Regions from separate parts of the Nocardia sp. NPDC059180 genome, predicted to be linked through region 2. Evidence: riboswitches for the same ligand, from Rfam matches in the RefSeq annotation. Region 2 holds a riboswitch; the other holds the start of a gene.
The links. Region 2 has a riboswitch for thiamine pyrophosphate ahead of ACFXNW_RS08540 (TenA family protein). Riboswitches for the same ligand answer to the same signal wherever they lie in the genome.
Positions count from the first base shown of each region.

Region 1 (8,084 bases), on a different contig from region 2:
GCGTTGGTGCTCGGTATTGTCGCCGGGCTCAGCAAGGTCGGCGAATACACACTGGATCCGCCGCTGCAGATGCTGCGCACCATTCCCTTGTTCGGCCTGATCCCGCTGTTCATCATCTGGTTCGGGATCGGCGAGGAGCCGAAGATCTACCTGATCGCGCTCGGCGTCTTCTGCCCGCTGTACCTGAACACCTTCGCAGGCATCCGCCAGCTCGACCCGAAGTTGCTGGAACTGGGCCGCACCCTCCAGCTCACCCTGGCCGAGCGGTTGCGGCTGCTCATCGTGCCGGGCGCGCTGCCACAGATTCTGGTCGGTGTGCGGCAGAGCCTCGGCATCGCCTGGCTGTCGCTGATCGTCGCCGAACAGATCAATGCCAGCGCAGGGCTCGGCTTCGTGATCAACAATGCCCGCGAGTTCCTGCGGACCGACATCGTCATCTTCGGCCTGATCATCTACAGCCTGCTCGGGCTGGCCACCGACTCGATCGTGCGCGCACTCGAACATCGCGCCCTGCGCTGGCGCCCATCCCTCGACCGAGGAATTCGCCGATGACCATCACCGAGACCACGACGCCAACCACGTCAGCCGCGCGAATCACCGGACTCGGCAAGAGTTTCGGCGGGAATGCCGTCCTCGATGGCATCGACGTCGATATCGCGGCGGGCGAGATCGTCGCGCTGGTCGGCCGCAGCGGCTCCGGCAAGTCGACGCTGCTGCGCATCATCGGCGGATTGGAGCGCGCCGATCGCGGTGCGGTGACCGTCGACGCGCAGCCGACCATCGTCTTCCAGGAAGCGCGGCTCATCCCGTGGCTGCCGGTGGTGCGCAATGTCGCGCTCGGGCGGCCGCGTCCACGACGCCGCCGCGACGACGAAACCACCGCCCGCGAACTGCTCGAGCAGGTCAACCTGCGCGAACGCGCCGATGCCTGGCCGCTCACCCTCTCCGGTGGCGAGGCCCAGCGCGTCGCATTGGCCAGGGCGTTGGTCGCCCATCCCACCCTGCTGCTGCTCGACGAACCGTTCGGCGCCCTCGACGCGCTGACCCGGCTTGCCATGCACGATCTGCTGCTGCGGCTGCATGCCGAGCTCGGATTCGGCGTCCTGCTCGTCACCCACGATGTCGGCGAGGCGGTGGCCCTTGCCGACCGGGTGCTGGTGCTGGACAACGGCCGCATCGCCGAGGACTTGCGCGTCGATCTGCCGCGTCCGCGCGCGCATTCCTCGCCCGAGGCCGCCGAGTTCGTCACGCGGTTGCTGGCGCTGCTCGGGGTCGCCGCGTGACCCCGTCAGGGCCCGGCGGCGGCGAAGCGTCACCACGGCTGGCCCCGGGTGGAGGCGCATTTCAGCAGAGCCTGACCTCATCTTTTCGATACAGCAGGAAAGCAGTTCTCGTGAAACGACTCTCGATATCCCGTCTCGCCGGTGTGGCCATGGTCGCCGCCGCTGTGTTCGCCACCGCCGCATGCGGCGACGAGGCTGCGCCCACGCCGAGTGGTCCGGTCGACCTCAACACGGTGACGTTGAAAGTCGGTGATCAGAAGGCGATTTCGATCGAGGTGCTGATGCGGGCGTCGGGTCAGCTGGAGAATCTGCCGTACAAGATCGAGTTCTCCACCTTCACCGCCGGTCCGCCGTTGATCGAGGCGGCGGGCGCGGGTGGCATCGATCTGGCGCAGACGGGCAACACCCCGGTGATCTTCGGTGCCGCCGCGAATGCGGATATCAAGATCGTCGGCGCGCTGGCAGCGACAGGTAAGGGCGATGCGATCCTCGTCGGCAAGGACTCGACGATCGGTTCGGTCGCCGATCTGAAAGGTAAGAAGGTCGCGGTCACCAAGGGCAGTTCGGCCAACGCGAACCTGCTGCTGCAACTGCAGAAAGCCGGTCTGGGCCTCGACGATGTCGAACCGATCTACCTCGCCCCTGCCGACGGCTACGCCTCGCTGACCCGCGGCGATGTCGATGCTTGGGCAGTGTGGGACCCCTACACCGCGATCGCGGAAAAGGAAGTGGGCGCCAAATCCATTGCCTCGGCCGACCAAGCGGCCAACGGCTATAACTTCTGGGTCGCCTCGAATCAGTCCGTCGGCGATGCCGGAAAATCGGCGGCAATCCGTGACTTCTTCACCCGCTATGCGGCGGCCACAAAGTGGTCCTCCGACAATCTGGACCTGTGGTCGTCCAAATACGCCGAACTGACCTCGATCCCGGTCGACGCTTCCCGCATCACCTGGACCCGCTCGATCAAGGAGCCGGTCGCCCTCGACGATCAGGTGGTGGCCTCCGAACAGGAGATCGCAGACGCGTTCACCGAGGCGGGTGCGATCCCCGGCAAAGTCACGTTCAGCGATTTCGTCGACAACCGGTTCGACCAGCAGTAGAACAGAATCCGGCGGTGGCAGCCGAACTGCCACCGCCGGAAAATCGGCTGCCTAGGAGACGACGGGCAGATACACCTTCTTGCCTGCATCGGTGAACTCGGCGGACTTCTCCGCCATACCCGCCTCGATGGCCTCGACATCGGTGAGGCCCTGCTTCTCCGCGTATTCACGCACATCGGCGGAGATCCGCATGGAGCAGAACTTCGGGCCGCACATGGAGCAGAAGTGCGCGGTCTTGGCCGGCTCGGCGGGCATGGTCTCGTCGTGGTACTCCCGGGCGGTGTCCGGATCCAGCGACAGGTTGAACTGGTCGACCCAACGGAATTCGAAACGCGCCTTGGACAATTCGTCGTCACGCTGCTGCGCGCGCGGATGCCCCTTGGCCAGATCGGCGGAGTGTGCGGCGATCTTGTAGGTGATCACGCCGACCTTGACGTCATCGCGGTTGGGCAGACCCAGATGTTCCTTCGGCGTGACGTAGCACAGCATCGCGGTACCGGCCTGGGCGATGATCGCGGCGCCGATGGCCGAGGTGATGTGGTCGTAAGCGGGTGCGATATCGGTGGCCAGCGGGCCGAGGGTGTAGAACGGCGCCTCCTCGCACAGCTCCTCTTCCAGCCGCACGTTCTCCACGATCTTGTGCATCGGCACGTGGCCGGGGCCCTCGATCATCACCTGCACACCATGCGATTTCGCGATCTTGGTGAGCTCGCCGAGGGTGCGCAGCTCGGCGAACTGGGCCTCGTCGTTGGCGTCGGCGATGGAACCGGGGCGCAGGCCGTCACCGAGGGAGAACGTGACGTCGTAGCGCGCGAGGATCTCGCACAGTTCCTCGAAGTGGGTGTACAGGAACGATTCCTGATGGTGGGCCAGGCACCACGCGGCCATGATGGAACCACCACGCGAGACGATGCCGGTGACCCGCTTGGCCGTCAGCGGCACATAGCGCAGCAGCACGCCCGCGTGCACCGTCATGTAGTCGACGCCCTGCTCACACTGCTCGATAACGGTATCGCGGTAGATCTCCCAGGTCAGCTGGGTGGGATCGCCGTTGACCTTCTCCAGCGCCTGGTAGATCGGCACGGTGCCGACCGGCACCGGCGAGTTGCGCATGATCCATTCGCGCGTCTCGTGGATGTTCTTACCGGTGGACAGGTCCATGATGGTGTCCGCGCCCCAGCGAGTGGCCCACACCATCTTCTCGACCTCCTCCGCGATGGAGGAGGACACGGCCGAGTTGCCGATATTGGCGTTGATCTTCACCGCGAATTTCTTGCCGATGATCATCGGCTCGCATTCGGGGTGGCGGTGGTTGGCCGGGATCACCGCGCGGCCCGCGGCGACCTCGTCGCGCACCAGTTCGGGCGAAACCCCTTCGCGTGCAGCGATATAACGCATCTCGGCGGTGATGGTACCCGCCCGCGCCCAAGCCAGCTGGGTGCGCGGGCCTTCGACCTCGGGCTTTCCCCATTCGTCGCGCAGCTTGGGTAGGCCCGCCTCGAGGTCGATCGTGGCGGTGTCGTCGGTGTACGGCCCCGAGGTGTCGTAGACGTCGAAATGCGCGCCGGTGGTGAGGTTGATCCGGCGCACCGGGATACGCAACGTCAATCCGTCTGCTTCGACTTGTTCGTAGTGCTTGACACTGCCCTGGATCGGCCCGGTGGTCACCGTGTCGACACCCGCCGTGGTCGCGGAACGGCCAGTGGAACCCATATTTCCTCCCTACGCCGGCATTACCCGGTCAGGTTCATACGGTCGACGGCCCTGGATCGCCTCGCGGCTAGCCGTCCTCTCAGCCCGCTGGTGCGAGCCCCCGTGTGTTCAATTGTCGCTGGCGACCATACCCTGCTGGTCAAATGGGCACGTGGCAACAGCCCAGTTGACCTGCGGATGACCAGGTGCTTTCCGGGATCATCCCCGCGAACGTGGGGAACAACGTACGGCCTTCTGTGCTGGGTCAGGCGTTCGCGTAGGCGTCGCGCATGAGCTGAAGGTCGATCTTCTTCATTTTCAGCATGGCGGCGGTTGCCCGGTCGACCGCCGCCGGATCGCCGGTCAGCAGCTCATCGGCCTCTGCGGGCCATACCTGCCACGGGACGCCGTACTTGTCGAACAGCCAGCCGCACTCGATCTCCTTGCCGCCGTCGGCGAGCAGAGCATCCCAGAGCCGGTCGACTTCTTCCTGGCTGTCACAGTTGATCAGCAGCGACATCGCGTGGGTGTAGCTGTACTCGCCGCCACCGTTGATGCCGGTGAAGCGTTGACCTGCGAGTTCGAAATCCACCGTCATGACCGATCCGGCCTCTCGCATCCCGGAGTCGGTAAAGCGCAAGACCCGGATGATCTTGGAATCCGGAAACAGCGAACAGTAGAACTCGGCCGCTTCCTCGGCCTGGGTGTCGTACCAGAGGTTGGTGACGATCTTCTGCATGGTTGTCCTCCCGATCGAGTGATCTGGCCCTATCTATGCAGACTGCGCCTCTCGGCGGAATTCATCGCCGGTTTTCGCCGAACTCGACAGAGTTGTGGTCTGCCATCGACAGGAATGGCGTCAGTGATTACGGGCCGGAAGAATTCTGCCGGTGACTTCGCCCAGGCCGAGGCGGGTGCCTGCGGCGCCGGGTGCGGTGGCGGTGATGGTGACCTCGTCGCCGTCGAGCAGGAAGGTGCGTTCGGCGCCGGCCACGGTGAGTGGTTCGGCGCCGCCCCAGGACAGCTCCATGAACGATCCGCGCTGGTCGGCGGCCGGGCCGGAGATGGTGCCGGAGGCGAAGAGGTCGCCGGAGCGGGTGGCGGCACCGTTGACGGTCAGGTGTGCCAGCATCTGCGCCGGCGACCAGTACATTCCGGCGTACGGCGGCCGGGCGACCTGTTCGCCGTTCCATCGCACGCACAGCTCGAGATCGAACCCCCACGGATGCTGTTCGCGCAGGTAGGGCAGGGGTGGCGGGTCCTGGGGTTGGAGTGGGATCCGCGCTGATTCCAGTGCCTCGAGCGGGGTGATCCACGCTCCCATCGAGGTCGCGAACGATTTCCCGAGGAACGGGCCGAGGGGCTGGTACTCCCAGGCCTGGATATCTCGGGCCGACCAGTCGTTGATCAGGGCGACGCCGAAGACGTGGTCGGCGAAACCCGCGGTGCCGATCGAACTCCCGAGTTCGGAGCCGACGCCGATGACGAAGCCGAGCTCCGCCTCGATGTCCAGCCGTCGGGAAGGGCCGAAATCCGGTGTGCCGGAATTGGTTCGCCGCTGTCCGCACGGGCGCACGATATCGGTCCCCGACACCACGACGGTGCCCGCGCGACCGTGATACCCGACCGGAAGGTGGCGCCAATTCGGCAGCAGTGGCTCCGATCCCGGACGCAGCAGCTTTCCGAGATTCGTCGCGTGATCGATGCTGGCGTAGAAATCGACATAGTCGCCGATCCGCACCGGCAAGGCCAGGTGCACAGCTGTGAGCGGGAAGACCGCGTCCGCGGAGAGACCGCCGTCGACAAGGTCACGTACTCGTTCCCGCACCTGTGCCCAGCGCTGCGGGCCCTGGGCCAGAAAGGGATTGAGATTCGGGCGGGCGAACACCGGATCGTCGAGTGCCGTGGCGAGATCGATGACGTGATCACCGACCCGCACGCCGACGCGGAAATCATCGCCCCCCGGCGCGAACACCCCGTACGGCAGATGGTGCGGTCCGAACAGCGAATCCTGCGGTACCTCGAGCCGCGTCCTCACTGCGGCCCCCGCCCCGACCAGGTCCATGCATAGCCGGGATCTTCGCAGGCCAGCGCGCCCTCACACAGCTCGAGCGGCCGGAAGGTGTCGACCATGACCGCCAGTTCGTCGAAGAACTCCACCCCGATACTCGCCTCGTATGCCCCCGGCTGCGGACCGTGCGCATAACCGCCAGGATGCACCGATATCGAGCCCTGGCCGATCCCGGAACCGCGCCTGGCCTCGTAGTTCCCGCCGCAATAGAACATGATCTCGTCGGAATCGACATTGGAATGGTAGTACGGCACCGGAATCGACAGCGGGTGATAGTCCACCTTGCGCGGAACGAAATTGCAGACCACGAAATTGATACCCTCGAAGGCCTGATGCACCGGCGGCGGTTGATGCACCCTCCCGGTGATCGGTTCGAAATCATCGATATTGAAGGTGAACGGATACAGGCAGCCGTCCCAGCCGACCACATCGAACGGATGCGTCGCGTACACCATCCGCGTGCCTGCGATCTGGGCGCCCGGACGGTGCTTGACCAGGACTTCGATCTCCGTGCCGACGGCGAGCAGTGGTTCGCCCGGCCCGTGCAGATCACGTTCGCAGTACGGCGAATTCTCCAGTAGCTGACCGAATTTCGACAGGTAGCGTTTGGGTGGGGTGATATGGCTCGATGCCTCGATCGCATAGGCTCGCAATGGATCCGGGCCGATAGGCATCCAGCGATGGGTGGTGGCTCGCGGGATCAGAACGTGATCGCCCTTCCGGGCGGGCAGCGCGCCGAACACCGTCTCCACCACTGCGGCGCCCGACTCCACGTAGACGAGCTCGTCGCCGATGGCATTGCGGTACAGCGGCGACGCGGCGCCTGCGACGACATAGGACAACCGCACATCGGCGTTCGCCAGCAGCAACCGCCGTCCGGTGACTACGTCCACCTCTGCCCAACTGTCGCCGGGGAACAATTCGTGTAATCGCAGATGCCGGTGATGCAGCGGATGATTGGGTGTCGTCGACTGATCGGGTAACTCCCAGACCGTGGAGTCGATGATCGCCGGCGGCAGGCCGCGGTGATACAGCAGTGACGAATCGCCGGAGAAGCCCTCCTCGCCCATGAGCTCCTCGTAGAACAGGCGCCCCTGATCGTCACGATGCTGGGTATGCCGCTTCGGCGGCACCGACCCCACCTGCCGATAGAAAGCCATGAGCACACCTCCCGCCGAACGGACGGACAGCCAGCTCCATCGTATGCCGCGCACGCGCAACCCAGGTGCGGCTCGCGGCACCCGGGTCGGCTCAGCGATTACCCGCCGATATCGCCGGGCGAATAATCTGGCCTCGGGTTGCTGCGCCGATCTCAGGCGTTGCGCAGTGCCCGGTAGACGGCGGCGCCGACGAACGCGCCCAGCTCCTCGGGCGTCCACGCGCCGGTATCGGAGAGCAGGCTCCGCACTGCGCCCTCACCGGCCGATATCCACTGCTCGACCAGGACCGGAAGCTTGCGGTCGACGTCCTCGGTGCCCCAGGCGAGCAGGGTGGGGCGCAGCAGGCGGGTGCATCGTTCGACCACGAGCCCGCGTCCGCGCCCGAACGAATCGGCCACGGCGGGATCCGGGTTGCCGTAGAGCAGCAGCCAGGAATCCGGCCGTGCGGTCACCACCTCGAACAGCGCCCGGAACCCCTCGACGAACACCGGCTCACCGGCGTCGACCGCACGTTTGCGCAGCGCGCCGAGGACCCCGCCGATCACATAGGACTCTTCCCGGCGAATCAGTTCCTCGATCAACGCGACCCGGTCCGGGAAACACGCGTACACCACCGGCCGTGTGACGCTCATCCGCTCGGCGATCGCGGCGACGGTCACCGCAGCGATACCCTGCTCGATCGCGATGGCCAGCGCGGCGTCGAGCACCTGGGGCCGTCGGCGTTCCGGGCCGAGATGCTGCGCCCGTCGTCGCGGCCGCACAGCCGATTCGGTGCTCA
Region 1 is NZ_JBHZBU010000011.1:119,556-127,639, reverse strand. It holds gene ACFXNW_RS27715 (ABC transporter permease) at 1-552, shown strand, start outside; gene ACFXNW_RS27710 (ABC transporter ATP-binding protein) at 549-1,283, shown strand; gene ACFXNW_RS27705 (ABC transporter substrate-binding protein) at 1,433-2,383, shown strand; gene thiC (phosphomethylpyrimidine synthase ThiC) at 2,435-4,096, opposite strand; TPP riboswitch at 4,085-4,210, opposite strand; gene ACFXNW_RS27695 (VOC family protein) at 4,341-4,814, opposite strand; gene fahA (fumarylacetoacetase) at 4,935-6,140, opposite strand; gene ACFXNW_RS27685 (homogentisate 1,2-dioxygenase) at 6,110-7,306, opposite strand; gene ACFXNW_RS27680 (TetR/AcrR family transcriptional regulator) at 7,459-8,084, opposite strand, start outside.
Region 1: another riboswitch for thiamine pyrophosphate. It lies ahead of thiC (phosphomethylpyrimidine synthase ThiC); the one in region 2 lies ahead of ACFXNW_RS08540 (TenA family protein).

Region 2 (8,084 bases):
CGCCCGAGGTAGCCAGCGAGATCGCCAGCCACACCAGGGGAATGAACGTCAGCTGCACGACGAAAGCGAAGATCACCAGTCCGGGCACGGACGCCCAGATGGAGCGCGTGGTGGCGCGGCCCTGTTCGCGCAGCGCCGTCCGGAGCGCGTCGGTGCCTGCGTCGTCGGCGCCGAAAGCGCGCAGAACCGGCTGCGCCTGGGCGAATTCGATGACGCGGGAGTTGGCCTCGGCGGCGGCCTGATGCTGGCCCACGGTGGCGTGTGCGTAGAGCGACCCGCCCCACTTGTTCACGAAGTAGAGGACGGGTGCGCTCGCCACCATCGCCAGGGAGATCCGCCAGTCGACGAACAGCATGCCGACAGCGACCGTCATCGGGACCAGCACAGCGGTGACCAGTGGCGTGAGCAGATGCGCGAACACGCCCATCACCTCGCGGGTGCTGGAGGTGATCAAGCGTGAGGCCTGGCCCGAGGTGGACGGGCCGAACGCGCCGAGCGGCATGGCGCCCAGGTGATCGCCGAGCCGCATCTGCAAGTGGCGCATCAGCGCGACGCCGATGCGCAGGCCGATCTGAGCTTGCAGGAAGCTGGTGGCGGCGACCACCAGGTACGCGCCGACGATCCCGGCGAGCCACCAGGCCGCCCGATCGATGCGATCGGCGAAGACGTCCTCGAGCAGCGGCGCGAGCATGACGTAGGCGACGCCCTGTGCGATCGACAACACGATCAGCGCGGCGCCGTATCGGGGGAGCAGCGGCCGGTGCTCTTCGGGCACCAGGCGGGTGAGCTGGCGAATCATCGTGCGGCTCCCTCGATTTCGCCGAGATCGCGGACCGCGGCCTCGTTCGCGTCCCACAGCCCGCGGTAGGTTCCGGCCGCCGCGAGCAATTCCTCGTGTGTGCCCTGCTCGACCAGCTTGCCGTCCTCGAGGACGAGCAACTCGTCGACGCCGGTGATGGTGTGCAGGCGATGCGCGATTACCAGTACCGTGCGTCCGGCGACCAGCGTGGCCAGAGCATCCTGGATCGCTGCCTCCGATTCCGGATCGGCGAACGCGGTCGCCTCGTCCAGCACCAGGATCGGCGCGTCGGCGAGCAGTGCCCGGGCGATCGAGAGTCGTTGCGCCTCACCGCCGGACAATCGGGCGTCATCGCCGATCACGGAGTCGTAGCCACGCGGGAGCTCCAGGATGCGCTCGTGGATCTGCGCCGCGCGCGCGACGCGTTCGATCTCCTCCTCGCTCGCGTTCGGCCGCGCCAGCGCCAGGTTCGCGCGCACCGTGTCGTGGAGCAGGCGCACGTCCTGGAACACGAATGCCACGCGCCGGTACAGGTCTTCCTGCCGCATCGACCGGATGTCCTGGCCGTCGATGGTGATGCGCCCCCGCGTGACGTCGTGGAAGCGCGGCAGCAGTTTCGCCATGGTCGACTTGCCGGACCCACTCGGCCCGACCAGCGCGGTGATGGTGCCCGGGCGCAGCGTCGCCGTGACGCCCTTCAGGACATCGTGGCCTTCGTGGTAGCCGAACTGCACGTCCTCGAACCGGACTGTTCCCGGCTCCACGCCCGCCGCCTCGGCCGGGTCGATCTGCTCCAGCTCCGCAACCTGCAACTGCTCGTACAGTCGCAGGCACGCCGCGTCGGCCTGGCGCAGCGACTGTGCCGAGTAGCCGACCGTCAGCACCGTGGTGCCGAGTCCGAGGCCGAGCAGCAGGAACGGCAGCAAATCCAGCGCGGACATACCGCCCGAGACCAGCGGCAGGCCGACGGCGAGCACGACCACCATGAGGAACACCGGATTGAGCAGCAAGCTCGCCGACGCCTCGATCCGCGTCATCGGCGTCGCCCACGCCTTGAAGTAGTCGGTGAATCCCTCGACCGCGTCGCGGTAGCGGTGGTGGGCGCGGCGGGCCTGCCCGAACGCCCGGACCACCTGGATGCCGTCGACGAACTCGACCGTCGCCGACTCCGAGCGCTTCTCCCACTCGGTGTATTCGCGCATCTTCTCGTCGTAGTTGCGGCCCATCATCGCCCCGAGCGCCACCCCGTACAGGGCCAGTGGCGCCAGCAGGGCCAGCGCGAGCCGCCAGTCGACGAGGAACAGATAGCCAAGCGTCAGGATGGGCGTCACGATCGCCGCGGTGAACTCCATTTGCGCGTGGGCGACCAGGTAATGGATCGACTCCACGTCGTCCTGGAGGAGCTTCTTGACCTCACCCGAGGTGCGGGCCCCGAACCAGCCCAGTGGTACGCGCCGTAGTTTGTCGGCCAGCGACTGTCGCAGATGCAGCTGGTTGCCGGCGTCGATGACGTGGGTCCACAGCAGCGCGCCGGAGTACAGCATGCCGCGCAGGCCGAGCAGGATCAGCGCAACCAGCACCGGCTGCCACACGTCGGTGGTGTCACCGTCGAGGAGCCGCCGGGCGGCCTCGACGATCAGCACGAACGGCAGCACCGCGCACAGCGCGGAGACGAACACGATCGCGCTGGCGATCGCCAGGCGCCCGCGCACCGGCGCGAGTATCGCGTTGCGCGCCGCCTTTTCGGCTTGTTTGGCCTGCTTCGTGTCGGCGGCCGTCTCGGGACGGTCGCCGGTCAGGCTGTCTTCGGGCACAGAGGAACCCCTACGCATCGTTCGGGCGGGTAGTCACGCGCAGTCTATCCAGTTCGGCCGAATGCAGGAAAGCCTTGCCTAATGGAGGGGGCCGACTGTGATGCGCGGCACCTCCTGAGCGCTGTGCGGCGGTCGAGGTCCGGGCGGACGTCCCCTTCGTCCGGATCGGCACTGCTATGGTCGGTCGTCGGACACGGGGTGCTTCGCGACCGCGAGGCTGAGAACACACCCGGCGAACCTGTTCAGGTAATACTGACGAAGGGATGTCACGGCGGTGCACGCCCACACGACGAACACGGGTCGGTTCACCGACCAGCTCTGGGACCGGACGAAGGTCCTGCGGGTCGCGATCGACGACCTCGAATTCCTGCGCCGACTCGGTGACGGCACCTTGCCACCCGAGGTGTTCCGCACCTACATCGAACAGGATTCGCTGTACCTGACCGGGTACTCGAAGGCGCTGGCCATCCTGGCTTCGAAATCGCCCGATCCGCAGACCGCCGCGTTCTGGGCGAACTCGTCGGCCACCGCGGCCACCGTCGAATCCGCGATGCACAACGAGCTGCTCAGCAGCGCAGCGTTGCCGCCGCGGGAAGGTGAGCCGGAGCATTCGCCGACGTGTCTGGCGTACGTGTCCTACCTGATCGCGACCGCCGCGACGGAAACCTACGCGGTCGCCGCCGCGGCGGCGCTGCCCTGCTTCTGGATCTACGCCGAGGTCGGTCGCGACCTGGCCGAGAGCGCCGCGCAGGTGGTCGCCGCCGACCCGGACCACCCGTACGCGCGGTGGGTCACCACCTACGGCGCCGAGGACTTCCAGAAGTCCGCCGCCACGGCCCGCTCCATGGTCGACGCGGCCGCCGAGTCGGCGGGCGACGGTGAGCGGGAGGCGATGGCGGCCGCGTTCACCCTCGCCACGCGGTACGAATTGATGTTCTGGGACACCGCCCTGCATCCGCAGCCCTGGCCTGCCGGATGAACGCCCGCTTGCGCCGCGCCCTCGCGGTCGCAGTCACCGCTGTCGCCGTGCTTTCGGCGCTCACCGCGTGCGGGTCGGGTGGCGGCTCCGATGAGACGATTCGCTTCGCGCTGGATTGGACGCCGAACACCAACCACACCGGGCTCTATGTCGCGATGCAGCAGGGCTACTTCGCCGAAGCGGGCCTCGACGTGCAGATCCTGCCGTACAACAACACGGCCGTCGACACCGTGGTCGACGCCGGGAACGCGGAATTCGGTATCAGCACGCACAATTCGGCCACCTTCGCTCGCGCGGCCGGTGCGCGCACGAAGTCGGTGCTCGCACCATTACAGCACTGGGCGACGGGAATCGGTGTGCGCGCCGACCGCGCCGATATCGCGAGCCCGAAGGACCTGGACGGCAAGACCTACGCCGGCTTCGGTGACCCGGGCGAGAAGGAAGCGCTGCAACAGGTCATCCGGAACGACGGCGGCACCGGCGATTTCACGTCGGTGATGCTGGGATCGTCCGCCTACGAGGCGGTCTATTCCGGTAAGGCCGACTTCACCGTCTCCTATCTGGCGTGGGAGGGCATCGAGGCAGAACATCACGGCACGCCGATGAAGTACTTCCGCTACACCGATTTCGGCTTTCCCGACGCGTACGCCATCGTGATCGATGCCAACGAGGACTGGCTCGCCGCGAACCCGGATCGGGCGCGCAGCTTCGTGCAAGCGCTGCAACGCGGCTACCAGTTCGCCGCCGACAACCCCGACGCGGCGGCCAAGGACCTGATCGACGCCAATCCGGGCGCGTTCAACGACGAGGCGCTGGTCTTCGAAAGCCAGCGCATGCTGGCCGAGCAGTTCATGAAAGACGCCGCGGGCCGGGTGGGCGGCCAGACGCCGGAGCAGTGGGCGGCGAACTCCGGCTTCCTGTATCGGGGAGGTCTGCTGAACGGGCCCGACGGAACGCCGCTGTCTGAGGAGCCCGATTGGTCGAGCTATTTCACCAATGAGTACCTCACCAACCCGTGACATCGCGGTAGGCGAAACAGCTCGCCCGGGTGGAATCCGGTGGGCTGTCCCGTCGGTCGTGATGGTGGCCGTGCTGGTCGCCGTCTGGCAGATCTACGTCTCGACCAGCGGTATCCGCCCGCAGGTGCTGCCGTCGCCGATGCGGGTGGTGCGGCAGGGGTGGGCGCATCGAGACGAGATCGGCACGCACGCGGCGGCCACTGTGCAGGTGACGCTGATCGGGTTCGCGGTCTCGCTGACGCTGGCCTGGGTGCTGGCGATCGTCGTGGACTTCTCACCGTGGCTGCGGCGCGCGTTCGTGCCGTTGTTCGTCGCGTCGCAGACCTTGCCGATCGTCGCGATCGCACCGCTGATGATCATCTGGTTCGGGTTCGGTCTGCTGCCGAAGATCCTGGTGGTCTCGCTGGTGACCTTCTTCCCGATGGCGATCGGCCTGATCGAGGGATTCGCGGCGGCGGACCGGGAGGCAGGCGCGCTGTTGCGGAGCATGGGGGCCTCCCGGATTCAGGTGTTCCGGTATGTGCGGTTGCCCTCAGCGGTGCCGCGTTTCTTCACCGCCTTGCGTATCGGGATCACCTACGCGGTGGTGGGTGCGGTGTTCGCCGAGTACGTCGGTGCCAGTGCGGGGCTCGGCATCTACATGAGTTTGCAGAAGAATTCGTTCCGCACCGATTTGGTGCTGGCGGCGGTGCTGGTGACCGCGCTGTTGAGCATCGCGCTGTATCTGGCGACGTTCGTGATCGAACGACTGGTCGCGCCGTGGGCCCTCGCGGAGAGCAGGAGCGGCCGTGCTTGACGACGGGGACGACCGGCTCGTCGTCGACGGACTCAGGAAGTCGTTTTCGCGGCCCGGGCGGCGTAGCCCGGATCTCGCGGTGCTCGGCGGGGTCTCGTTCACGGTCCGGCCGGGCGAGTTCGTCAGCATCATCGGGCCGAGCGGGTGCGGCAAGAGCACCGTGTTCAACATGCTGGCCGGGCTCGAATCCCCCGACTCGGGCGGTGTCCACTTCCGCGCGACCGATGACGACAACCCGGCCTCGCACTGTGCTTATATGCCGCAGAAGGATCTGCTGTTCCCGTGGCGGACCATCCTCGACAACACCATCCTCGGTTTGCAGGTCCAGGGCGTTGCCAAGTCGCAGGCCCGCCGCCGCGCCCTCGAGCTGTTCCCGGTGTTCGGATTGACGGGGTTCGAGAACGCCCGGCCCGCCCAGCTGTCGGGCGGGATGCGGCAGCGGGCAGCGATGCTGCGCACGGTCGTCCAGGAACGTGACGTGCTGCTACTGGACGAACCTTTCGGCGCGCTCGACTCGTTGACACGTACCGAGATGCAGTCGTGGTTGCAGCAGGTGTGGCAGCGATACCGGTGGACGGTCCTGATGATCACCCACGATATTCGCGAGGCCGTCTACCTGTCGGACCGCGTGATCGTGCTGTCGGCGCGCCCCGCCACCGTGCGTCATGAGGTGCGTGTCGATCTTCCACGACCGCGGGACCTGACGACGATCACCGCGCCCGAATTCGTCGCGCTGGAGCAGGAACTGCTCGAGATCTTGCACGACGAGTCACGACGGGCGTCCCCCGAACAGTAGATCCGCACGGCGCTGTGCGCGGAAATCGGCTGTCCGGCGTGCATATCTGGCCGGTCGAGGTCGGCACCGGCCGGTGATGACGAGCGCTTGCCGCGGTGTCCGAGGTGGTGCGCGATGCTCAGCCGACGGATTCCAGCGCGAGCCCTCCGTGGATCGAATGGGCAAGGCGACGGCGGTTGGGGGAGTGCAGGGCAGTGGTGAGGTCGGTGCCGTCGTGTTCGGCGAGGAGGTCGCCGGCGTCCCAGACCAGTAGCGTGGCGCTCACCGTGTTCTCGGCCGTGGAGTGGGCGAGGTCGTAGTGGGCGCAGGCGGGGACGTGGGGGTAGGTGATCCACAGGTCGTAGCCGGTCATGAAGAGATCGAGGTCGAATTGGACGCTGAGGCCGAGCAATTCGCTGCGGCCGTTGTCGTCGACGCCGGCGAAGGCCTCGTCCAGGGCGAGTAGCCGTGGTGCCTGGGGGTCGGCGGAGTCGAGCATGACGTGGGCGGCAGCGAACAGTGGCAGGTGCAGGGAGACCGACTGCTCACCACCGGAGAGGGCGCTGTGGCGGGCGACGGTGAGCCGGTCCTCGGATCCGTCGCCGGAGATCAGCGTGAACGAGAACACCCGCCACGTGCGGTAATCCAAGGTCGCGGCGAGGATCTCAGGGTAGGAGCGTTCAGGGTGGGCGGCGCGGGCTGCGCGGATCTCGGCGGCGAAATGGGCTCGGATGGCCGCAAGGTCCTCAGCGCTCAATGCGGAGGTGTCACGGTCGAGCAGTTTGCACATCGAGCGTGCCGCATCGGACAACCCGTCGGCGAGCAGCCAGTGCACACCGATGGTGTTGCCCGAGGACATGCGCCGCTGCTCCATCTCCGTACTCATCCGGCTGATCAGTTCGCGGGCATCGCTGGTGCGTTCGTGGATCTGCTGGGCGAGACCGGTCAGCAGGGCGTCTTCGAGAATGCGGCGTTCGGCGTCGGTGAGCAGTAGTTCTTGGTCGCGTCTGGCTGCGTCGACACGGTGCGCGAAATCCGCGAGCGGGGCGACACCGTGGTCGTCGTGGACGCGCACCACTGTCAGCCCGTCGGCGGCGTCCCAGTGGACCCGGTAGTCGCGGCCGGATGCGGCGAGCGCGGCGTCGAACTCTTGGAGGGCGGTGGTCACCGCGCTTCGGGTCGACTTGCGGCCCGCTTCGCTCGCGCGCACCGATTCGGTCGCGGTGCGCAGTTCGGCGAAGAGTTCGGCCACCTCGTCGGGAAGCACTCGTGGCTCGGATTCCGGCCCGGCCGAGGCGATGCGGTACAGCAGCTGATCCGGCGTGGACCACGCGGCATCGCTACTGGGCCAGCGGCATTCGGTATTCGCACCCAGCAGTGCGAGCAGGTCCGGTTGTGCGTAGGGCGCCAGCGCGCGGACATCGGCGAGCACCTCTGTCAGCGCGGTACCCAGCGATTCGTGTGCGGTGCGGTAGGCGGCCTCGGCGTCGCCGACCGCTTCGATGGCGGTATTGGCGGCCTTGCGCGCGGCCTTCTGCTCGGCCCTGGCCGCTTCGATGCGTTCGCGTGCCTGCTCCAGGTCGCGATCGATATCGGCGGCGCTCGCACCTAGGGATTCGCGCAGCGTCTCCAGCTTGCGCGACTGTTCCTCGAACCCGGACTGCGCGGCCTCGGCCTCCTCGGCGAAGGCCTCGGCGAGGTCACGTGCCTCGGCGTGGCGGTCGCCTGCCTCGCGTTCCCGCTCACGATCGCGCTCGTGTTCGGCGCGCAGGCGCAGCAGGCCTGTGCCGGTGTTCTCGAAATGCCGGATCGCGGCGGCCAGGGCGTCGATCTCGCGCGGGTCGCGCGGCGTGCGGTGCGCGACGGCGGCAGTGCGCAGGGCCTTGTCCGCCGTCGACGTCT
Region 2 is NZ_JBHZBU010000002.1:547,883-555,966, reverse strand. It holds gene ACFXNW_RS08550 (ABC transporter ATP-binding protein) at 1-799, opposite strand, end outside; gene ACFXNW_RS08545 (ABC transporter ATP-binding protein) at 796-2,613, opposite strand; TPP riboswitch at 2,798-2,894, shown strand; gene ACFXNW_RS08540 (TenA family protein) at 2,888-3,592, shown strand; gene ACFXNW_RS08535 (ABC transporter substrate-binding protein) at 3,589-4,611, shown strand; gene ACFXNW_RS08530 (ABC transporter permease) at 4,589-5,407, shown strand; gene ACFXNW_RS08525 (ABC transporter ATP-binding protein) at 5,400-6,203, shown strand; gene ACFXNW_RS08520 (SbcC/MukB-like Walker B domain-containing protein) at 6,322-8,084, opposite strand, start outside.